Regions from separate parts of the Exiguobacterium oxidotolerans JCM 12280 genome, predicted to be linked through region 2. Evidence: a T-box and tRNA genes for the amino acid it is inferred to sense, from the RefSeq annotation. Region 2 holds a T-box; the other holds one or more tRNA genes.
The links. The T-box of region 2 lies ahead of ileS (isoleucine--tRNA ligase). A T-box ahead of a tRNA ligase gene usually reads a tRNA of that ligase, here a tRNA-Ile.
Positions count from the first base shown of each region.

Region 1: it has a tRNA-Ile gene. The T-box ahead of ileS (isoleucine--tRNA ligase) is inferred to sense a tRNA for this amino acid. The anticodon was not compared.

Region 1 covers NZ_JNIS01000001.1:2,494,392-2,504,907, reverse strand. Annotated here, with positions in the region: gene P403_RS0112645 (PstS family phosphate ABC transporter substrate-binding protein) at 1-202, opposite strand, end outside; gene P403_RS0112640 (peptidoglycan D,D-transpeptidase FtsI family protein) at 426-2,498, opposite strand; gene P403_RS0112635 (superoxide dismutase) at 2,642-3,250, opposite strand; gene P403_RS0112630 (alpha-amylase) at 3,344-4,804, opposite strand; tRNA gene P403_RS0112625 (tRNA-Ile) at 4,920-4,993, opposite strand; tRNA gene P403_RS0112620 (tRNA-Met) at 5,006-5,079, opposite strand; gene P403_RS0112615 (Na/Pi cotransporter family protein) at 5,201-6,841, opposite strand; gene P403_RS0112610 (hypothetical protein) at 7,066-7,539, shown strand; gene ispG (flavodoxin-dependent (E)-4-hydroxy-3-methylbut-2-enyl-diphosphate synthase) at 7,722-8,831, shown strand; gene P403_RS0112600 (5' nucleotidase, NT5C type) at 8,925-9,503, shown strand; gene P403_RS16295 (diguanylate cyclase) at 9,631-10,516, shown strand, end outside.
Region 2 covers NZ_JNIS01000001.1:465,482-475,997, forward strand. Annotated here, with positions in the region: gene P403_RS0102470 (uracil-xanthine permease family protein) at 1-65, opposite strand, end outside; gene pyrR (bifunctional pyr operon transcriptional regulator/uracil phosphoribosyltransferase PyrR) at 118-648, opposite strand; gene P403_RS0102480 (RluA family pseudouridine synthase) at 886-1,809, opposite strand; gene lspA (signal peptidase II) at 1,809-2,282, opposite strand; gene ileS (isoleucine--tRNA ligase) at 2,356-5,091, opposite strand; T-box leader at 5,150-5,376, opposite strand; gene P403_RS0102495 (DivIVA domain-containing protein) at 5,377-5,898, opposite strand; gene P403_RS0102500 (YlmH family RNA-binding protein) at 5,922-6,695, opposite strand; gene P403_RS0102505 (YggT family protein) at 6,695-6,967, opposite strand; gene P403_RS0102510 (cell division protein SepF) at 6,970-7,464, opposite strand; gene P403_RS0102515 (YggS family pyridoxal phosphate-dependent enzyme) at 7,495-8,166, opposite strand; gene pgeF (peptidoglycan editing factor PgeF) at 8,156-8,929, opposite strand; gene ftsZ (cell division protein FtsZ) at 9,012-10,172, opposite strand; gene ftsA (cell division protein FtsA) at 10,216-10,516, opposite strand, start outside.

The DNA.
Region 1 (10,516 bases), 2.0 Mb from region 2:
CGTTTACATCTGGCTGTTCAATCGAATATTCTTCTCCGACTGCTTCCATGATTGGGAAAACTGTTGACGATCCATCAATTGCAATCTTTCCTGAAAGATCCGACGAACTCGAAGAGCTTCCTTCGTCATTTCCGCATGCTGCACCGACTACTGCGATTGAAGCTACTGTTGTGATAAGTGCTGTTTTTTTCATCCAAGACATGATTAAATTTCCTCCTCGAAGTATGTCGCTTATACCGATACGACTTTTTATCCGTTTCCCTTACAAGACTTATAATACGGATGAACTATTAAAACGAAATGAATCCAACGTAAAAGAATTGTAAAGGCTTGTTTTTTGCAGTTTACAATTCAAAATACATTATAAAAAAAGGTCAATCCAAATAAAAAAACGAAGATGAGTTTCCTCAGCTTCGTCTCTCTAGTTAATTTGGCTTAGTCTGCCACGGAATATCTTTTACGTTGAAGTACGCCTTCACTAAATCATGACCAATTTTTGAGTTGACCGTTTCCTGCTCCATATATGGAAGGAATACAGCCCACGCGATCTCCGGATTATCATACGGCGCCCAACCGACAAGGTTCGAGTTTAATGAACGAACCGGCTGACCACTGCTGTCACGTAACGCAATCCCGTCTTCACCATATACACTTACCTGTGCTGTACCCGTCTTAGCTGCCGCGTCGATTCCTGTCAACGCAATTACTTTAGAAGTCCCACTCTCTCCTTTGACGACTCGATGCAATCCTTCGCGGACGTGATCGATGTTGTCTTGGCTGACTTCGATTCGGTTCAAGTAATTCGTTTCGAAGCTATACTCGACTTGTTTTGTATCTTCTTCAATTGAATTCGATGCGAGCACTTCTTTTAAGAAATGCGGCTGAACACGATAGCCGCCGTTCGCGAGTGTTGAGATATACTGCGCGACTTGTAACGGAGTGAACGCGTCATATTGCCCGATGACACGGTCCATCAAGAGCGTGACGCGGTCCGGTGTCCCTTGCACACCTTTCGCTTCGTACGGTAAATCAATCCCAGTCGTCACGCCGAGCCCGAACTGGCTGTAGTAGTTTTGCATAATGGCTGCAGCAGCATCGACGCTCGCCCCTGCAATCCCGTTACTCGGATAATTTGCCATCCGCATTGCGATGTTGAACATATATACGTTTGACGAGCGTTCGAGCGCCGTCAAATCCGTAATCGGCCCCATGTTGACGTAAGAAGCCTTCTTCGTCCCTCCGATTGTAATCGGCGCATCATTGATGACTTCATTTTGACGAATGACGCCTTCTTCGAGTCCCATTGCAACCGTCGCCCCTTTAATCGTCGATCCGATTTGGAGTGAGGTCAGAACATTATTGATTGCGACGTCACTAAATTTATTCGTCGCCGTATCAAGTTTTTGTCCCGACATCGCTAACACTTCACCCGTTTGTGGGTTCATCACGACCGCATAACCTTCTTTAAGATAGCCGCTTCCCATACCACGACCCATCTTGATCGCTTGTTGGAGGATTTGATCGACCTGTTTGTTGTATTCCGCGTCAACCGTCAGAACGAGATCTTTTCCAGACTCCCCTTCTTCACGGTTCGGCTCACCGACCGGTTCGCCGTTAAACGTCTCATACACATCATATGCCGGTTTCCCGCGCAATAAATCTTCATATTGTTGTTCTAAAAACGATGTTCCGACCCGATCGTTCAAACTGTACCCTTTTGCCTTGTATTCCGCTTGTTGCTCTGCAGGAATCTTCGAGTACTTTCCAAAGATATTTCGGAGTGTTCCTTCATATGGATAGGACCGTTCATAGAATGGTTCCACAGAAACGCCTTTCAAATCTTCGAGATTTTCATCAATGATCGCCATCTCTTTTGCTGTCGCACCAAGCTTGACGAGTTGGGGATCGAGCGCATATCCAACTTCCATATTGTGTTTGATTGCGACGATTTCCATTGTCTTATCATCGTAATCGATATCTTTTTCTGTAATCGTATCGAGCATGATTTGGTTTTCTTCAGCAATCGATAACTTTTTCCGATCTTCTAATGTCGGATATTTTTCTTTCATGACAGCATCAAAACGACGTTTCGATTCTTCTGCATTGGTTGCAATCCAGTAATCTTTTAAGTCACGTTCCGTTACCTTCCAATCATCTTTCGGTAAATGGATGATGGCCGCGAGACGTGAAGCCGTTTCAATCCGCTCATCGACCTTTGTATTTTGCGAGCGTCGGTAGACAATCGAATATTTTGAAATCGTATCGACGAGCAATCGTCCATCGCGGTCATAAATTTTCCCGCGTGGTACTTCATACTTCGAAGCAATCATCTCTGTTTTTTGAACTTCGCGTGAGATTTTTTCACCATTGACAATTTGGACGACACCAAGTCGAAAAATCAAAATCGCAAATAATAAAAAAACAACAAAGAACATTAAATTTAATCGAAGCGGCAAGTGGTTACGCCGTCTTCCTCTTACCGTGATTCGTTTCGCCATGGCGTACTCCCCTATCGTTCAAAAAGTCATCTTTGTTCATTATATAGAAGGAAACCATCCATAACAACCTATCCCATCATTTTCCGTATTAAAAAAAAGCCGCTTCCTCATGTGAGGAAACGACCCTTTTTTAGTAATAACGATTATTTTGCGTCAGCGTAAAGTTTGGCAACGTGATCCCAATCAATGATATTGAAGAATGCATTGATGTAATCCGGACGACGGTTTTGGTAGTTCAAGTAATACGCATGCTCCCAGACATCAAGTCCGAGGATTGGCGTTTTACCTTCCATGACCGGTGTATCTTGGTTCGGTGTCGAAACGACAGCCAACTTGCCACCTTCGACGATGAGCCATGCCCAACCAGATCCAAAGCGTGTTGTCGCTGCTTTTGCAAATTCATCTTTGAATGCATCGAATGAACCGAATGCTTCATCGATTGCTGAAGCGAGTTCGCCTGTCGGTGCAGCACCATCATTCTTTTTAAGCAATTTCCAGAAGAATGAGTGGTTCCAATGACCGCCACCGTTGTTGCGAACTGCTGTTTGAATGTTAGCAGGAAGCGCATCAAGGTTTTGAAGCAACTCTTCTAATGATTTCCCTTCGTGTTCCGAGCCTTCGAGCGCCGCGTTGACGTTCGTGACGTAAGCATTATGGTGTTTCGAGTGGTGAATCTCCATCGTACGAGCATCGATATGTGGCTCAAGCGCATCATAAGCGTAGCCGAGTTCTGGTAATTCAAATTTTGACATTTTCATGTCCCCCTTTATCCTATTTTCGGAACTTCAATACCTCTTTAGACTAGCAAAAACAAATGGTCTAGTGCAAGCAATGACCCTTACGAATTATTGTTCATCACGTGGTGCGAATACCGATACGCCGCCACCTGGAACCGGGAAGACACCAAATCCTTCTTCATCAATCACGACAGGCTCTTCTTGATGGTTCGTATAGTCGAACCATTCTTCTCCAGCACGGTCTTCTCCGACGAACATCCGTTTTTCACACATGTCAGCATTTGAGAGCAATACGGCACAGCCTGAATTCGGGAACTCTTCGACTCCGTGACGGACCCAACCGACACAGTGCGGATCATCGAGATAATCTTCTTGTTTCCCGTAGGCTTTATAGTAACGGGCGTACAGCAATGCATCAATCATCTCTTTTTTCCCTTCGACGGGATGCGGTCCCTGGATACCATAATAATCACCGTAAAAGACGCAAGGATAACCGTCTTTGCGCAGGAGAACGGATGCATAAGCATGTTGTTTAAACCAATCATCGACCCATGACTCAAGCGATTCACCTGGTTGCGAATCATGGTTGTCGACGAACGTAACAGCATTCGTCGGATGCGACTCAACGAGTGTATCTGCGAAAAGTGTCGTTAAATCAAATTCTTCGCCCTGTTCTGAAGCTTCATGAAATTTATAATGAAGTGGAACATCGAACAAATCGATTGTATAGTCGACGCTATCTAAGAAGTGACGACAATCATCTAAGTCTGACTTCCAAAATTCACCGACCATATAAAAATCTTCTGGATTTTCACCCATCATTGATTTCGCGAATTCATTGACGAATTCGTAATTGATATGCTTGATTGCATCAAGTCGGAATCCTTGGCAATTAAGTGTATCTTTAAACCAATGTCCCCAATCGATCATCTCTTGACGGACTTCAGGATGATTGTAATCGATGTTCGCAAACATCAAGTAATCATAGTTCCCGAATTCGCTATCGACTTGGTCGTTCCAGTCTTTATTTTTTCCGGAGATTTTGAAGACGCCGGTTCTTTCTTCTCGCGCATCAAAATCCGTCCCGTTAAAGAACTCATGATTCCATACAAAATCAGAATACTTCCCGTCACGTCCCGGGAAAGTGAATTTTGTCCAGGCATCGATTTCGAATTCTTCTGAAATTTCTTTCGACCGATCTTCCGGATGTACCTCAACGACATTGATCGTCTCCAGTTCATCTGCTGCCGCCTTATGGTTCATGACGACATCGGCATAAACGGCGATTTCATTTTCATGTGCCACTTGAATGGCTTCAAGTAGTTCGTCTTTCGTCCCGTATTTCGTCCGAACCGTTCCTTTTTGATCAAACTCACCTAAATCATAAACATCGTATATCCCATACCCTGTGTCTTCATCTGATTGTCCCTTAGAAGCTGGTGGAATCCAAACAGATGTGATGCCTGCAGCACGAAGCTCCGGCGCTCTCTCTTTTAAACGTTGCCAATGCTTCCCATCATTTTCTACATGCCACTCGAAAAACTGCATCATTGTATGGTTACGTTCCATCTCTCTTCGCTCTCCCTCAATTACTATAGTATGAATATTATTACAATATCTTTAATATTCCCCAAGAGAACAAAAATAAACGCACACCCCTAAACAGGAGTGTGCGTTTCTTAAATGGACCCTGCAGGACTCGAACCTGCGACCGGACGGTTATGAGCCGTCAGCTCTAACCAGCTGAGCTAAGGGTCCTTAAGTAAATAGTAGCGGCGGAGGGAGTCGAACCCACGACCTCACGGGTATGAACCGTACGCTCTAGCCAGCTGAGCTACACCGCCATAATGAATTAAAACAACTACAATTAGATTAATGGAAAGCATCTAAAATGTCAATAAATTATTTCGCGAAAATAAAGAGGGACTTCTTTACAGAAATCCCTCCCGTTTATTTTTATTTTACTCAAGCCGTTCCCGAACGTTGTTCAAGTACTAAATCTGTAATATTGACGGCATGATCACCAATCCGTTCGAGGTTCGATAACAGATCAACGAAAATCATACCCGCTTGACCAGTACACTCCCCAGCATTGACCCGTAAGACATGGTGTTTACGGAATGACCGTTCAAGTGAATCGAGTTTTCCTTCTAATTCAAGGACTTGGCGTGCTAATGAAACATCATCACGCTCAACAGCTTTGATTGCCGTATCGACGATTTTTTGTGTTAGAACGTACATTTCATCCAACTCTTTTTTCGCTTTCGGGGTAAACTCAATCCGATTGACGATTTGGAAGTCAACGAGTTCAATTACGTTTTCGACGTGGTCACCAATTCGTTCGAAGTCATTGACGGCATGCATTAAAAGCGAGTGGTCGTTCGATTCACGTTCAGAGAGATCGTTCGCCGCCACTTTAACAAGGTAGTTCGTGACTTCCGTGTTCAAGTGGTTGATTGCATATTCAATCTGACCAGCGTCAGAAACATCTTTTTTATCATGTGATTGCGTGTAGCGATGTGCTTTACCGAGTGCTTCTTTTGAGAACTCACCCATCCGCAAGACTTCCATTTTCGCTTGGTTCAACGCAAGTGAAGACGATTGGTTCAAGATGTTTTGATCCAAGTGACGTGGTTTTGAATCGACTGTCGTATCCGTTCCTGGAACGACCTTTTTAACGAGCCATGCAATTTGTGCGATGAACCAACATTGAATCAACGTGTTGACAACGTTGAACGTACCGTGCGCAAAGGCAATTTGCATTTTCGGTTCAAGATCGAGTACACCTGTGATCCAAGCAATGAATGTCGAGAACAAAGGTAAGGCGACTAAGAAAATAATCGTACCGACGATATTGAAGATGACGTGTGCTGCTGCTGTCCGTTTTGCGGCAATCGATGCACCGAGTGCTGCGAGTACTGCCGTGATCGTTGTTCCGATATTATCCCCGAATAAAATCGGGAGGGCTGCTTTGATATCGATCATGCCACCAGAGTATAGCTCCTGCAAAATACCAATCGTCGCAGAGGACGACTGGACAAGGAACGTAAAGACCGTCCCGACGAACACACCGAGTAACGGATTGTCTGACATCGAAATTGTCAGTTCACGGAACCATTCACTTGATTGAAGTGGCTTCATGCCATCTCCCATTAAAGTCAAACCATAGAACAAGGCACCGAAACCGAAGAAAATTTGTCCGATGTATTGAATCCGTTCTTTATTGAAGAAGAAGATGAGAAACGCACCAAGCGCGATTGCAGGAAGGGCTGCTTCCTTGACGTTAAAGCCGATGATGAAGGCCGTGATCGTTGTTCCGATGTTCGCTCCCATGACGACACCGATCGCTTGACGTAAATTCATCAGACCCGCGCTGACGAGTCCAACGACGATGACGGTCGTACCTGACGATGATTGAATCAAGACTGTGACGACAATACCAGCAAGAATTCCGAGTAACGGGTTCGATGTGTATTTGTCTAAAATGTAACGAAGTCGGTCCCCTGCTGTTTTTTGGAGCCCATCTCCCATATACTTAATACCGAATAGGAAAATACCGAGTCCACCAATAAAAGTGAAAATCATTTCCTGCAAATCATAATTCATCGTTTCATCTCCTCATATCTAAAAAAGTGGGATTGATTTTTTGTTAAGATTTTATTGTTTCAACCTCTCCTATTATGTAAAGGTCCGTTGAACTTGTAAATAGTTTTATCAACATTTGAATGTTAAGGTTTTATTAACCTGTACCAAAACAGTTAAAACCCTTTATTTAAAGCATTTTACTCCCCACTACACCACTGTTATGAAACAGAGAAAAGAGTGTTATCATGGTTTTTTTAAGACAATTTATTAATTATTTACAAACCACCTTAGTTCCAAACCGTTCTTTTTTAAAGACTCGCCTAGCTGATGTCTCCCTTTATTTTTGTGGATTAGCGTGGATTTCATTTTGGACGACAGTCATCGACAGTATATTTATCGTCAAAACGGTTCCATTCATCGTCTGGTTTATGCTCCATTTCATTTTCGTCGCCATCGCGCTGTTACTGTTTCTTCTATTGATGTCGTATTTGAATCGTTGGTTGATCGCCTGGATCCTCCCAAGACCATGGGCGTACCGGCAAGTTTTTCCGTATACGGTTGCTGCTAACTTATGGAGCTTTCCAGTCGGCGTCCTCTGTTATCAGCTCGGATTCTCAGCACTTGGGGTGACGCTCCTATTAGTCGGTCACTTCATTTATTCTTTACTGCCCGTTTTCTCAGCACGGAACCGAAAAAAAAATACGCATCCGAAATCGTAATTCCGCGTTACTTCTTCGTCTCAGCTCCGTCTACCGGCGGATTGACAGTTACTTATTTCTATTAAAGAATTGTAAATGTTCGAAATTCGTTCTTGTTTCTCGATTTTTAGGGAATAGTTCGATATGATAGAGAAGGTAAACTTACACAATATGGCGCTATGCCACAAAAGGAGATTTTCGATATGCCGAAAATGGTCCATCGCTCTAAGACTCGTCCCGTTCGTGTTGGGGACCTTGTCATTGGTGGAAATAATGAAGTCATCATTCAAAGTATGACGACAACTAAAACACACGACGTCGAAGCGACTGTCGCTGAAATCTTACGACTTGAAGAAGCCGGATGCCAAATCGTCCGCGTTGCTTGTCCAGAAGAACGTGACGCACTTGCGCTCGCTGAAATCAAAAGCCGAATCAACATTCCGCTTGTCGTCGACATTCATTTCAACTATAAACTTGCGCTCATGGCAATCGAAGCTGGCGTCGACAAAATCCGGATCAACCCGGGTAACATCGGACGTCGCGAAAAAGTTGAAGCGGTCGTCACAGCTGCAAAAGCTAAAAACATTCCAATCCGGATTGGTGTCAACGCTGGTTCACTCGAGAAACATATTCTTGAGAAATACGGATACCCAACAGCACGTGGTATGGTCGAAAGTGCCTTACACCACATTAAGATTCTTGAAGACCTTGACTTCCATGACATCATTGTTTCGCTTAAAGCATCTGACGTTCAGCTTGCGCTTGAAGCTTATCAGTTAGCATCTGAATCATTTGACTACCCACTTCATGTCGGTATCACGGAGTCAGGTCCTTTACGCACTGGTTCACTGAAATCCGCTGCCGGTCTCGGTGCGATTCTTTCACGTGGTATCGGGAACACGGTCCGTGTCTCACTATCAGCTGACCCGGTCGAAGAAGTAAAAGTCGCAAAAGAAGTCTTGAAATCATTTGGTCTCGCAGCAAACGCAGCGACATTGATTTCTTGCCCAACATGCGGTCGGATTGAAATCGACTTGATGGCGATTGCGGCAGAAATCGAGGATTATATCGATAAGATTCAAGTCAACATCAAAGTTGCTGTACTCGGCTGTGCCGTCAACGGTCCTGGTGAAGCACGTGAAGCGGATATCGGAATTGCCGGAGCACGTAACGAAGGGCTTCTGTTCCGCCACGGAGAAATTATCCGTAAAGTACCTGAAGCGACGATGGTCGAAGAATTGAAAAAAGAAATTGATGCAATCGTTCTTGAAAAAGAAGCAGAAAAAGAAGCGGCGAAAGCCAACCAAGTTTAATTGTTGAAGAGCCCTCTTTTTAATTGAAGAGGGTTCTTTTCATATCCGTTTTTCGACTATGTTATACTAATGACAGAAATTTAAGGAACGCAGGTGATCCAATTGAAAATCGGCATCGATATCGATGGGACGATTACGCACCCGTCTTCATGTTTTAACTATATGAACAAGTATTTAGGAACTTCGATTGACTTCGAAATGGCATCCGAATATGAATTGCATACGTATACGGATATGGGACAAATCGAGTTTTGGGAATTCATGGTCAAGTCTGGTCATGAGCTCGGTATTTATCGAGAATCTACGCCTCAGGCATTTGTCCAAAAACATTTATGGGAATTACGTCAACATTTTGATTTGCACTACGTAACGGCACGCTCAGAAATCGTTCGACCGGTTACGGAAGAATGGATTGCGCGCCATGAGTTACCACTCGACTCGCTCATCATGACCGGGTCGCATGACAAGGTTCAAGTTGTACGTGATCTATCACTCGATTTATTCATGGAGGATCGATTAGAGAATGCGTTACAAATTGCGGAAGATACGTCAATTCCAGTTATTTTGTTCGATGCTCCTTACAATCGAAAAGCACTTCCAGAGAACATCATTCGTGTTTCTTCTTGGGATGAAGCCGTTCAAACGATTTATAAATTCGCTCCAATCCGTTAAAAAACAGCCTTATCCGGCTGTTTTTTTTCCATTTTTTATACATAATCCGTCTACGTTATCGTACAATTATCATGAATTCGTTACGTTTTGTCTCGAGTCATCTTCTATTAGCTGAAAGGATTTTTTTATGTTATCGACGTTGAATATTTTTTTCACGAACATATGCATTATATTTTTAATACTATCTGTCACATTTTATTTGATGCGAAATCGACTCCCGATCCAGTATGACTCCAAGCGTTCAACGCGCTTGTATTTTGGTTTAGCAAATGGTTTAACCGGCATTTTACTGATGCATAACTCCATCTCAATCAATGGATCATTGATTGATTTACGACTGCTGCCGCTCGCTCTATCCGCTCTATACGGGGGGCCAGTCAGCATTGTGACGACAGGAATTATTTTACTGCTGTATCGTGTCCTCATCAGTGGGGGTGAATCCGTTAGTGCCTTACAAAATTCTCTAGTGATGCTGACCGGATTTACCGTGCTTATCATCCTCTGTGCTCAACTCATCAAACATAAAGGGCGACTCTTCACTGTAATTGTAACGATAGGCTCTACCTTGGTTCTCTTACGCATGTTGCTCGGTCCTTCACATCCTCATGCATGGCAGACGATTTTTTTGCCTTATTTCTCAATCACAATTGGCGCCTCGATTCTTTTTTATCATCTTTCACATATGTTACAAGGACACTTCGTTCTCTACGCGTACCAGTCCTATCTGGCTTCGACCGATGAACTGACGCGCCTCGCGAACCGTCACGTTATCATGGAAAAAGTACAGGCTCTTGTAGAAGCGAAGGCACCTTGGGGTGTGATCATCTTCGACCTTGACCACTTTAAGGCAGTCAATGATCAATATGGTCATGCTGTCGGAGATGCTGTATTACGCCATTTCTCCGTTTTACTCACACAGGAGTGCCCGGATAGTATCACGGTCGGCCGCTACGGTGGCGAAGAGTTTATCGTCGTCATTCCGAATACATTTACGGTTTCACCGACGCGACTCG
Region 2 (10,516 bases):
ATCAGCCATTGAAGAGGATGTTTCGGTAATTCACGGACTTCAAGAATTGCTTTATGTTTTGACATGAGAGCATCTCCCTTTCTGGTCTCTCTGGACCACGTTAAAGGTATTTTTGTTTTAACGTTTAATGAATACTTGATCAGCATCGTCGACTTCTGATAAGGCGACAACGACTTGTTCTTCGCGTGACGTCGGAACGTTCTTACCGATGAAGTCTGGTCGAATCGGGAGTTCCCGGTGACCTCGGTCAACGAGGACAGCTAACTGAATCATGCTTGGCCGACCATGATCGACGAGTGCGTCCATTGCCGCGCGGACCGTCCGTCCCGTGTACAGGACATCATCGACGAGCACCACGATTTTTCCTGTGACATCTTCCGGCATCTCGGACCCTTTGATTTCCGGCTCGAGGCTTTTCTTCGAGAGATCATCGCGGTACATCGAGATGTCGACGACACCGAGTAACACGGCTTTTCCTTCAATCTCTTCAATCCGACGGGCAAGGCGTCTCGCAAGTGTTTCACCTCGCGTCTTGATACCGACGATCATCAATTCTTCAATCCCTTTGTTGCGCTCGATGATTTCATGGGCGATTCGTGTTAAGGCACGACTGATTGCCGCTTCATCTAAAATGATGGCTGGTTTCATGGCTTCTCCTTTCATAAAAAAACCTCCTGCTTAATCGGCAGGAGGTTGTTGAAGACAGATGTGTACATAGCAAAGCCATGTGTTTACACGTATTACGGTGTCTCCCTTTCGTAGCCTCTCCGGACTCGATTAAAGGTGTTCTAATTGGGTAGGATCGTCACGCGGACGACCGATTTGGTGAGGCTGATGTCTCGCATCGCTCTCTAGGTGTTACTCTACCGTTTTATCAGAAAAACGTCAAGACTCTAATTCAAGTTTTTTCAACTGACTGATCTCAAACGTCATTTCTTCTGGGAGTGGTGCTTCGAACGATAACCATTCGCCAGTCCGTGGATGTTCGAATCCGAGAACCGCTGCGTGTAGCGCTTGCCCGTTCATCTTCATCGTCTTCCGCGGTCCATATTTCGGATCACCTGCGAGCGGGAATCCGATATAGCGCATGTGGACACGAATTTGGTGAGTCCGTCCTGTTTCGAGTTTACACTCAACGACCGTAAAGCCTTCATACCGATCGAGGACACGGAAATGCGTGACCGCTGCTTTTGAGTTTTTGTCCGTGACCGTCATCCGTTGACGGTCATTTTTATCACGACCGACCGGTGCTTCAATCGTTCCGAGTTCATGGGGAATCTCGCCATGGACAAGCGCGATATAAAGACGTTCCGTCGTCTTATCTTTTAATTGTTGCGCAAGCGATTCATGGGCTAAATCATTTTTAGCGACCATCAAGAGACCCGATGTATCTTTATCGATCCGGTGAACGATTCCTGGTCGTTTGACCCCATTGATGCCTGAGAGGTCTTGACAGTGATGGAGCAACGCATTAACGAGTGTTCCTGACACATGTCCTGCTGCCGGGTGAACGACCATGCCTTTTAGTTTATTGATGACGATGACATCACTGTCTTCGTAAACGACATCTAGCGGAATGTCTTCCGGTAAGATTTCGAGTTCGACGGCTTCCGGGATATGCACGGTGATGCTTTCCGTTCCCGTCATCTTATAGTTCGGTTTCACGATGCGTCCGTCTACTTCGACGTGCCCCGCCTTTAACCAGTCTTGCACTTGCGAACGCGACCACTCTTGTTGTTCAGCCAACCATTTATCGATTCGCCCTGTCGCGCCTTTTGCTTCGACCGTCCATACTTGTTGTTCATTCATTAATCAATCGTTCCCTTCTTCGTCAAACGCTCTTCGAACATGACGCTAATCAGCATCAAAATCACTCCAAATGTCAAGCAGACGTCTGCGACATTAAAGATCGGAAAATTATAGCCGAACGGATAAAAGTGTAAGAAATCAACGACTTCCCCACGCGCCATCCGGTCAATGAAATTTCCGATCGCTCCACTCAGTAGTAAAGCGACACTCCAAGCAAATACTTTGTTTTTTGTTCCTTCTTTGTACAGAAAATAAATCAGACCCACAACGACGAGAACCGTCACGATGAAGAAGAAGCCGAATTTTCCTTCAAGCATTCCCCATGCCGCTCCACGATTGCGGTATGAATTGAGATAAAAGAAATTTGGAATGACTTCAATCACTTGACCAATCGTCATCTGCTGGATGACGATCCATTTTGTCAATTGATCCACTCCTACGAGTAAAGCAGCAATCACTAAGTAAAGCCACATTCTGTTTTCCCCCACATCAAAAAATAATGAGGGGCAGCTACGAAGTCGCAGTAGCCGCCCCTCCCCTTATTCATTATAAAGAATTGACGACCGCAGTACAACGAGGACAAAGTGTCGGATGAGCCGGATCTTGACCAAGTTCAGTCGAATATGTCCAGCAACGTTCACATTTCTCGCCGTCCGCTTTTAAAACAGTGATTGCCGTCGTCTCATAGTTACGTTCTGCCGAGTCGACAAAATCGATGTGTGAGACTTGAAGCAGTTGTTCAAGATGGTCGATTGTCGCAAGCAATGCTTTCGTTTCGTCATTCGGTGCGAGCTCGAGTTTGGCTTCGAGCGTTTTCCCGACGAGCTTCTCTGCCCGCGCTTCTTCAAGCGCCTTCAAGACATCATCGCGGAAGACGAGGAACGCGTTCCATTTCGCGATCAATGCAAGTCCTTCTTCCGATACGTCGACTGCTTCCGGTAGATCCGTCAAGAAGATACTTGCCGTCTCGACACCAGGAACGAATTCCCATGCTTCGTCTGCCGTATGCGGTAAGACAGGTGCCATCAATTGTAACAATGTCACGACGGTATCATACATGACCGTTTGCACGGCACGACGCGCCGGTGCATCTGCTTGTTCGATATACAAGATGTCTTTCGTGTAGTCGAGGTAGAACGAAGACAGGTCAAGGACACAGAAGTTATGCAACAGTTGGTAAACTGCCATGAAATCGTACGCATCATAGGCTTTTTTGACTTTGCCGACTAATTGATCGAGCTTCGTCCGCATGAAACGGTCTGCTTCCGGTAAATCTTCAAACGCAACACGATGTGCCGTGTGATCGAATTGATCGAGGTTTCCGAGCAGGAAACGGACCGTGTTCCGGATTTTACGGTATGATTCTGACACTTGTTTAAAGTTGTCCATCGATGCCCGAACATCTGATTGATAATCGACTGACGCAACCCACAGACGAAGAATCTCAGCACCGAATTGTTGCATGATTTGGATTGGGGCAATCGTATTCCCGATCGACTTCGACATCTTCCGTCCTTGACCGTCTAATACGAAACCATGACTGACGACTGCTTTATACGGTGCTTTTCCAGTTGTCGCAACAGCTGTCGACAGCGATGAGTTGAACCAGCCACGGTATTGATCCGAACCTTCGAGGTAAAGATCAGCCGGACGCTCGAGTTCTGGACGCGTCGCCAGCACACCGGCATGTGACGAGCCGGAATCGAACCAGACATCCATGATGTCTGTTTCTTTTTTGAACTGACCATTCGGACTTGCCGGGTGCGTAAAGCCTTCCGGCAATAAGTCGATTGCTTCGCGTTCGTACCAAACGTTCGAACCGTGTTCTGCGAACAAGTTCGCGATGTGGTCGATTGTTTCCGGTGTAACGATTTCTGTTCCGTCTTCTGCATAGAAGATTGGAAGTGGCACGCCCCATGCCCGTTGACGCGAGATGACCCAGTCGCCACGATCTTTAAACATGTTGTGCAGACGTGTTTCTCCCCATGCCGGTACCCACTGAACATCTTTGATTTCTTCGAGGATTTCCGCACGGAAGTCTTTAATCGACGCGAACCATTGTGGTGTTGCCCGGAAGATGACCGGTTTTTTCGTCCGCCAGTCGTGCGGATACGAGTGTTTGATGAAAGATAGTTTCAACAATGCGCCCGCTTTTTCTAACGCAAGACCGACTTCTTTATTCGCATCTTCATAGAACATGCCTTCGAATCCCGGTGCTTCCGCCGTCATGACCCCTTTATCATCGACCGGGCAGAGGACGTCGAGTCCGTATGCTTGTCCGATGCGATAGTCATCTTCCCCGTGTCCAGGTGCCGTGTGCACGACGCCGGTTGCTTCCGCCGTAACATGATCACCGAGCATGACGAGTGATTCACGGTCGTAGAGTGGGTGTTTGGCTTTCATGTATTCGAAATCTGCTCCATTGAAGACACGACCGACTGTCGCTTCTTCCCATCCGAGTGCCTCGATGACTTCAGGAACAAGCGCCTCTGCGACGATGTAACCTTTTCCTTCGTACTCGATCCGGGCATACGTGAGTTCCGCACTGACAGAGATTCCGAGGTTTGCAGGAATCGTCCACGGCGTCGTCGTCCAGATGACGAAGTGATCGGTTGGCTCTAAGATGTTATTTCCTTCTAAGACAGGGAACGCAACATAGATGGCAGCAGAACGTTTATCATGGTATTCGATTTCTGCTTCTGCCAGTGCCGACTCAGAAGAAGGTGACCAGTAGACTGGTTTTTTTCCTTTATAGATATAGCCTTTGTTCGCCATGTCACCGAAGAGGCGAATTTGCGCCGCTTCAAATTCCGGTTGGAGCGTGATGTATGGATTATCATAATCACCGAGAACACCTAAACGCTTAAACTGTTCACGCTGATGATCGACTTGTTCGAGCGCATATTTCGCACACAATTCGCGGAATTCAGCGACAGACATCGTCTTCCGGTCGACGCCTGATTTTTGGAGCGCTGTTTCAATCGGTAACCCATGTGTATCCCAACCCGGTACGTACGGTGAACGGAAACCATTCATCGATTTGTAACGGACGACGATATCTTTTAAGACTTTGTTTAATCCGTGCCCCATGTGGATATCACCGTTTGCGTATGGTGGTCCATCATGAAGGATGAAGGTTGGTTTTCCAGCATTTTTTTCTTGAACTGCTTGATATAAGTTCATCTCGTTCCAACGTGCCTGCATGTCTGGCTCACGTTTCGGCAAGTTACCTCGCATTAGAAATTCAGTTTTCATCATCAATAATGTATCTTTGTACTCCATCTGGCATTCCCTCACTTCTTTTAATTTAACATACAAAAAAAGCCAAACACATCCCTGGTATAGGGACGAGCTTGGCTTGAACTCGCGGTACCACCCTACTAGTAGTTCAACCGTACGAACTACCACTTAAGAGCCCGATAACGGGGGCGAATCGGTGCGACTTACTTAATGGTTCAGTCTCACACTCGAAGGGGATATCCATTCTCACTTACTGTTCGGGCTCACACCAGTCCCCGATTCGCTTGCAGCAGTCTGAGTAAGACCTGTCCTTGTCATTGATTTAAGTTATATGACATCGTCGTCATTATACGCAACTGCAGGAATCTCGTCAAGCGCACCACGCGTCGAGCTATCAAACGCATCCCAGTCGTGACTCGTCAATAATTCCATCTGCGCATCAATCAAGACTTTAAAACGATTACGGTACAATTCGATTTTCTTACGCATCTGTTCGACTTCAAAGTCTGTCCGTTGCGCTCGACGCTGTGCAGAGTCTTGCAGTTGTTCCGCTTCCCGCTCGGCCTGTTTTAAAATCAAGCTTGCTTCTTTCGTCGCATTGGCTTTGACTTCTTCTCCTGCTTCTTGGGCGACGATGATTGACTTGTTTAACGTCTCTTCCATCGAACTGAAGTAATCGACACGCGATTGCATGTTTTGAATCACTTCTTGCTGTTGACGGTTTTCCCGCAACAACATTTCAAAATCCTTGATGACTTGATCAAGAAATTCGTTGACCTCATCCTCGTCATAGCCGCGAAACTTACGTGTAAATTCCTTATTATGAATATCAAGTGGCGTCAATGGCATGATGAAATCCTCCTCAGCATTTTTTAACCTTTTAATAATCCGTACTGCAATTTAATCCGGTCGCGTTTCGTCGACCCTAAGATGGCCGTCAATTTGACGCGGCCTGTTCCACGAAGCGAAAGCAAATCGCCTTCTTCAAGCATGAAGCTTGGATCTTCGACGATTTTATAATTCACTTTGCTTTCCCCTTGTTTAATCAAACTTTGTGCTTTTTGTCTCGAAAAACCAAGCACTTCGCTGACGACAGTATCAAAGCGGAGCGAACTGACGAATCCAAGTTCTTCTTGCCATTCCTGTTCTTTGATCTTCAATTGGTCTTCTAGTTCGACGCGAGATAAACGAATTTTCGTTTTCCCTGCCCGCTCGACGTTGACTTCGATATAAGAAGCAACGTCTTCTGCGACTGCGAACTGAACGACTTGATCTTGAATGACGACGTCACCGAACTTGCCGCGTTTCAGACCGACGTTTAAGAGCGTACCTGTTACTTGTCGATGCGATAGTTCAACGAATTTTGTAGGATAATGAATACGATAGATGGCAATATCAAAGTCGCTCGCATCAAGTTCGTAGTAATCAGGCGCAATTAGTGCCCGCTGTCGCTCTGCCCCTTCGAAACCGCCCTCAAAAAAGAGGGCACATTTCGTTCCGACGAGTTCACGTGTGATTTGCTGTTCGCGTGGGTCAAGAAAATCTGTCAATTTAAACGTATAGGTCGCTTCGACATGGTCGATCCAGTTTAAGACAAGATCGACGAACTCCCGCTCATGTCCGCGATAGTGATCATAGACGCTCATTAGAAGAAGATTGCTCGAATGCCTGACTGTGCTAAGTTCAACACTAAAAAGGCAACGATTGGTGAGATGTCAAGCATACCTCCGATGGGCGGGATGATCCGTCGGAAAGGCGCGAGGAACGGTTCGACTAACATCGCTAATACTTGTCCGAATCTTGACTCTCGTGCGTTCGGGAACCATGAAAGTAAAATATAAGCAATCATGACATAGCTATAATATTGGAGTAACGTACCCAATGTACGCCCAATCGCGTACATAACTTGTGAATCCATGTTTACCACCCCTTATGATTGATATCATCTTCTCCAAGTAGATTTGAAATACTACCTGCGAGCTCGACGTTGTTTGGCACACAGAGGAGCGTGTTTTGACTGATTGTCGTGATCGTACCATCGAGTGCAAAGACGACGCCTGAAAGAAAATTAATCATTTGCCGTGATTGATCTTTTGACATGCGTTGCATATTAACGATGACCGCACGATTTTGACGGAGATGCTCCCCAATTTCTTGTGCTTCATTGAAGACACGCGGCTCACTTAAAATGACTTGTGATTTTGCTTTTTTCGTATGAATCGGAACGATATTCGATTGACGCACAGGGTCCTCCTTTTGAGTAACACTCGGGGTAGATTCCTCGTAGTACTCTTCATACTCTTGCTCTGCAGTACCTCTACCTTTATTTATTGTAGCATCATTTTCATATTCAAGTTCGTCTAAATCGTCTGTGTTCCCAAGAAACAGATGTTGCATTTTCGATTTGAATCCCATTTCGATTCTCCTTTCAACTTCTTCTACGTTTTATGGTTGGACGAGGACCGTACCGATTCTGACGTGTGTCGCCCCTTCTTCAATCGCAATCTCATAATCAGACGACATCCCCATCGATAATTCCGTACAGGGGGCGTAAGACAGGTTTCGTGCTGCTACTTCGTCTCGTAAGACACGTAAAGCACGGAAAACGGACCGCACTTCCTCTTGATTTTCTGTCAATGGTGCCATCGTCATGAGTCCAATCACACGAACTTTTGGATATTGACCGATTTCATGTAGAAAGGAATGAATGTCTTCTGCGGAGATACCTTGTTTCGAAGCTTCACCCGAGACATTGACTTGAACAAAACAATCGATAGGACGTTTTGCACGTTTATTGATTTCTTCCGCTAAATGCAAACGATCGAGTGAGTGAAGCACATCGATTTGATCGATGATTTGACGTACTTTTCGCGACTGCAGTGTCCCGATGAAGTGCCACTCACAGGCTTCACGCCCAAGTGCTGCTTGTTTTTCTGACAAACCCTCCGGACGATTTTCACCTAGCGCCGTTATACCTGCTTCTAACAGCTCAGAGGCAACTTGACTTGAAACTGATTTCGTCACGCCAATCAGTTGTACCTGCTTTTTTTGAAAACTCTTTTCACTCGCTTGTTGCATCTTTTGTTGGACAAGTTGAACATTTTCATTAATCGACATGTAATGACTCCTTTACGATCAAGCTCGCGAAACGACCTTGGTGGTCCCCATGACGGTAAGAGAAATAGTCATCTGCTTGGCAATGCGTACAAATTCCTGCATCAATGATGTCACCTAATCCACTTCGCTCTGCTAATGTAGCATTCGTCTGCTGAAGAGAAAGCATCGCTTTCCCGTTTTCTTTCATTGTGTAGGGCGTATCTTCAAGACCAAGTCTGTCAATTGCTTCAAGGACAGGTTGGTCGACCTCATAACAACATTCACGAATCGATGGTCCGATGACCATTTGAATCGAGGAGCGATCTGCCCCTGCTGCTTCCATTTGAGCAACGGTCGCTTCGACGATATTCGCGACTGTTCCACGCCATCCGGCATGCGTATTCGCAATGATTCCTGTCGTCGGATCACAGAACACGAGCGGTACACAATCCGCGAATAACATGGCGAGCAATACATTCGCATCCGTCGTCACCAATCCATCTGTACCCTCGATTGTTGTTCCATAATCCAGTGCACCTCGTCCAGAATCTAGCGTCGTCACTTGTTCGACATGGTTCCCGTGAACCTGTTCTGCCCAAACTGAATTTTCGAGCGATAAATCGAGTTGACGGGCGATGACTTGCCGGTTTTGAATGACACCATCGCGATTGTCATTGACATGCAATCCAAGATTGCCAATACCATGCGGTGCTGAAAATTTTGTAGTGAATGCCGCGCGCACTGTACCGGTCGGTGTATCCCACTTTATCCATTGACCAAACATCATTTCACATCCCTTTCAAAAAAAGAGGTGCCGCTTACGCGACACCTCTTTGTCTAGCAGTCGTGTCTTGGAAAAAATCGGATTAACGATTGTTCCGACGAAGGAATGATGGAATGTCCATCGTTTCTTCAACATCTGACCCTTTTGCTGGTTCTGGATTCGAGCTGACAGGTGTCTCTTCGACTTGTGGTTTCGGCTCCTCAGTCGCAGCAGGAGTTGGAGTCGCCTGCTTTTTCTTGAGTAAGTTTTTCATCATTTCTTGAGCAGATGGAATCTCGAAATCGAGTGGCTCGTTTTCGAACTCTGTTGCGATGACGGTAACGATGATTTCATCTTCCAAGTTATCATTGATAACAGAACCGAAAATCAAGTTTACTTCTTCATCTGCTGCACTTTGAACGATTTGAGCAGCTTCCGTTACTTCATATAGACTGAGGTTCGCACTACCTGTGATGTTCATTAAGACACCTTTTGCACCTTCAATCGATGTTTCAAGCAATGGACTTGAAATGGCTTTCTTCGCAGCTTCCGTTGCACGGTGTTCACCTGTCGCAACACCAACACCCATCAGGGCAGAACCTTTTTCGGTCATGATAGTCTTAACGTCTGCAAAGTCTAAGTTGATTAAACCAGGAACAGCGATTAAGTCTGTGATCCCTTGAACCCCTTGACGAAGGACATTATCTGCTTCTTTGAATGCTTCGAGCATCGGCGTGTTACGATCAACGATTTCAAGTAATTTATCATTCGGAATGACGATTAACGTATCAACTTTTTCTTTAAAGTTTTGAACACCCGATACGGCGTGTTGCATCCGTTTGCGTCCTTCAAACATGAATGGTTTCGTTACGACACCAACAGTCAAGGCACCGATTTCTTTCGAAATTTCAGCGATGACTGGCGCAGCACCAGTTCCTGTCCCGCCACCCATACCTGCAGTGACGAAGACCATGTCCGCACCTGACAAAATCTCTGTCAACTGTTCACGGCTTTCTTCTGCCGCTTTCTTACCGATTTCTGGGTTCGCACCTGCACCTAAACCGCGTGTCAGCTTTGCACCGAGTTGGAGCTTCACATCTGCCTGCGACATGTTGAGTGCTTGTGCATCTGTATTGACGGCGATGAATTCTACGCCTTGTACACCATGTTCAATCATTCGGTTGACGGCGTTTGAACCACCGCCACCTACGCCGATGACCTTAATTTTAGCTACTTGGTCCATCATTTCATCAAAATGCAACATAAAAGGGGCCCCCTAATTTTTTATACTCATTGTATTTTAGTCATTAACCAAAAAACTTTTCAAAGAAACTACTGAATGATTTACGCTCTTTTGGAGGTTGTTCCTGTTGCGTTCGTTCTTCGCGTGCTGGAGACGGTGTCGGGTTCGTAAGCAGTTGTTCTTGTTCACGATTTTGCGCCACGACTTCCTTCTCGTCCGCACGATCAAATCCTGATTTCGAAACCGTACTTCTTGAGAGTACATAGCGTAACATGCCAGCTGCCACAGCGTACTTCGGATTACGAATGCCTAGGCTAGCCGGTTGGTAAACGTTGACGTTCTGGTTGAAAATCCGTTTTCCTAGC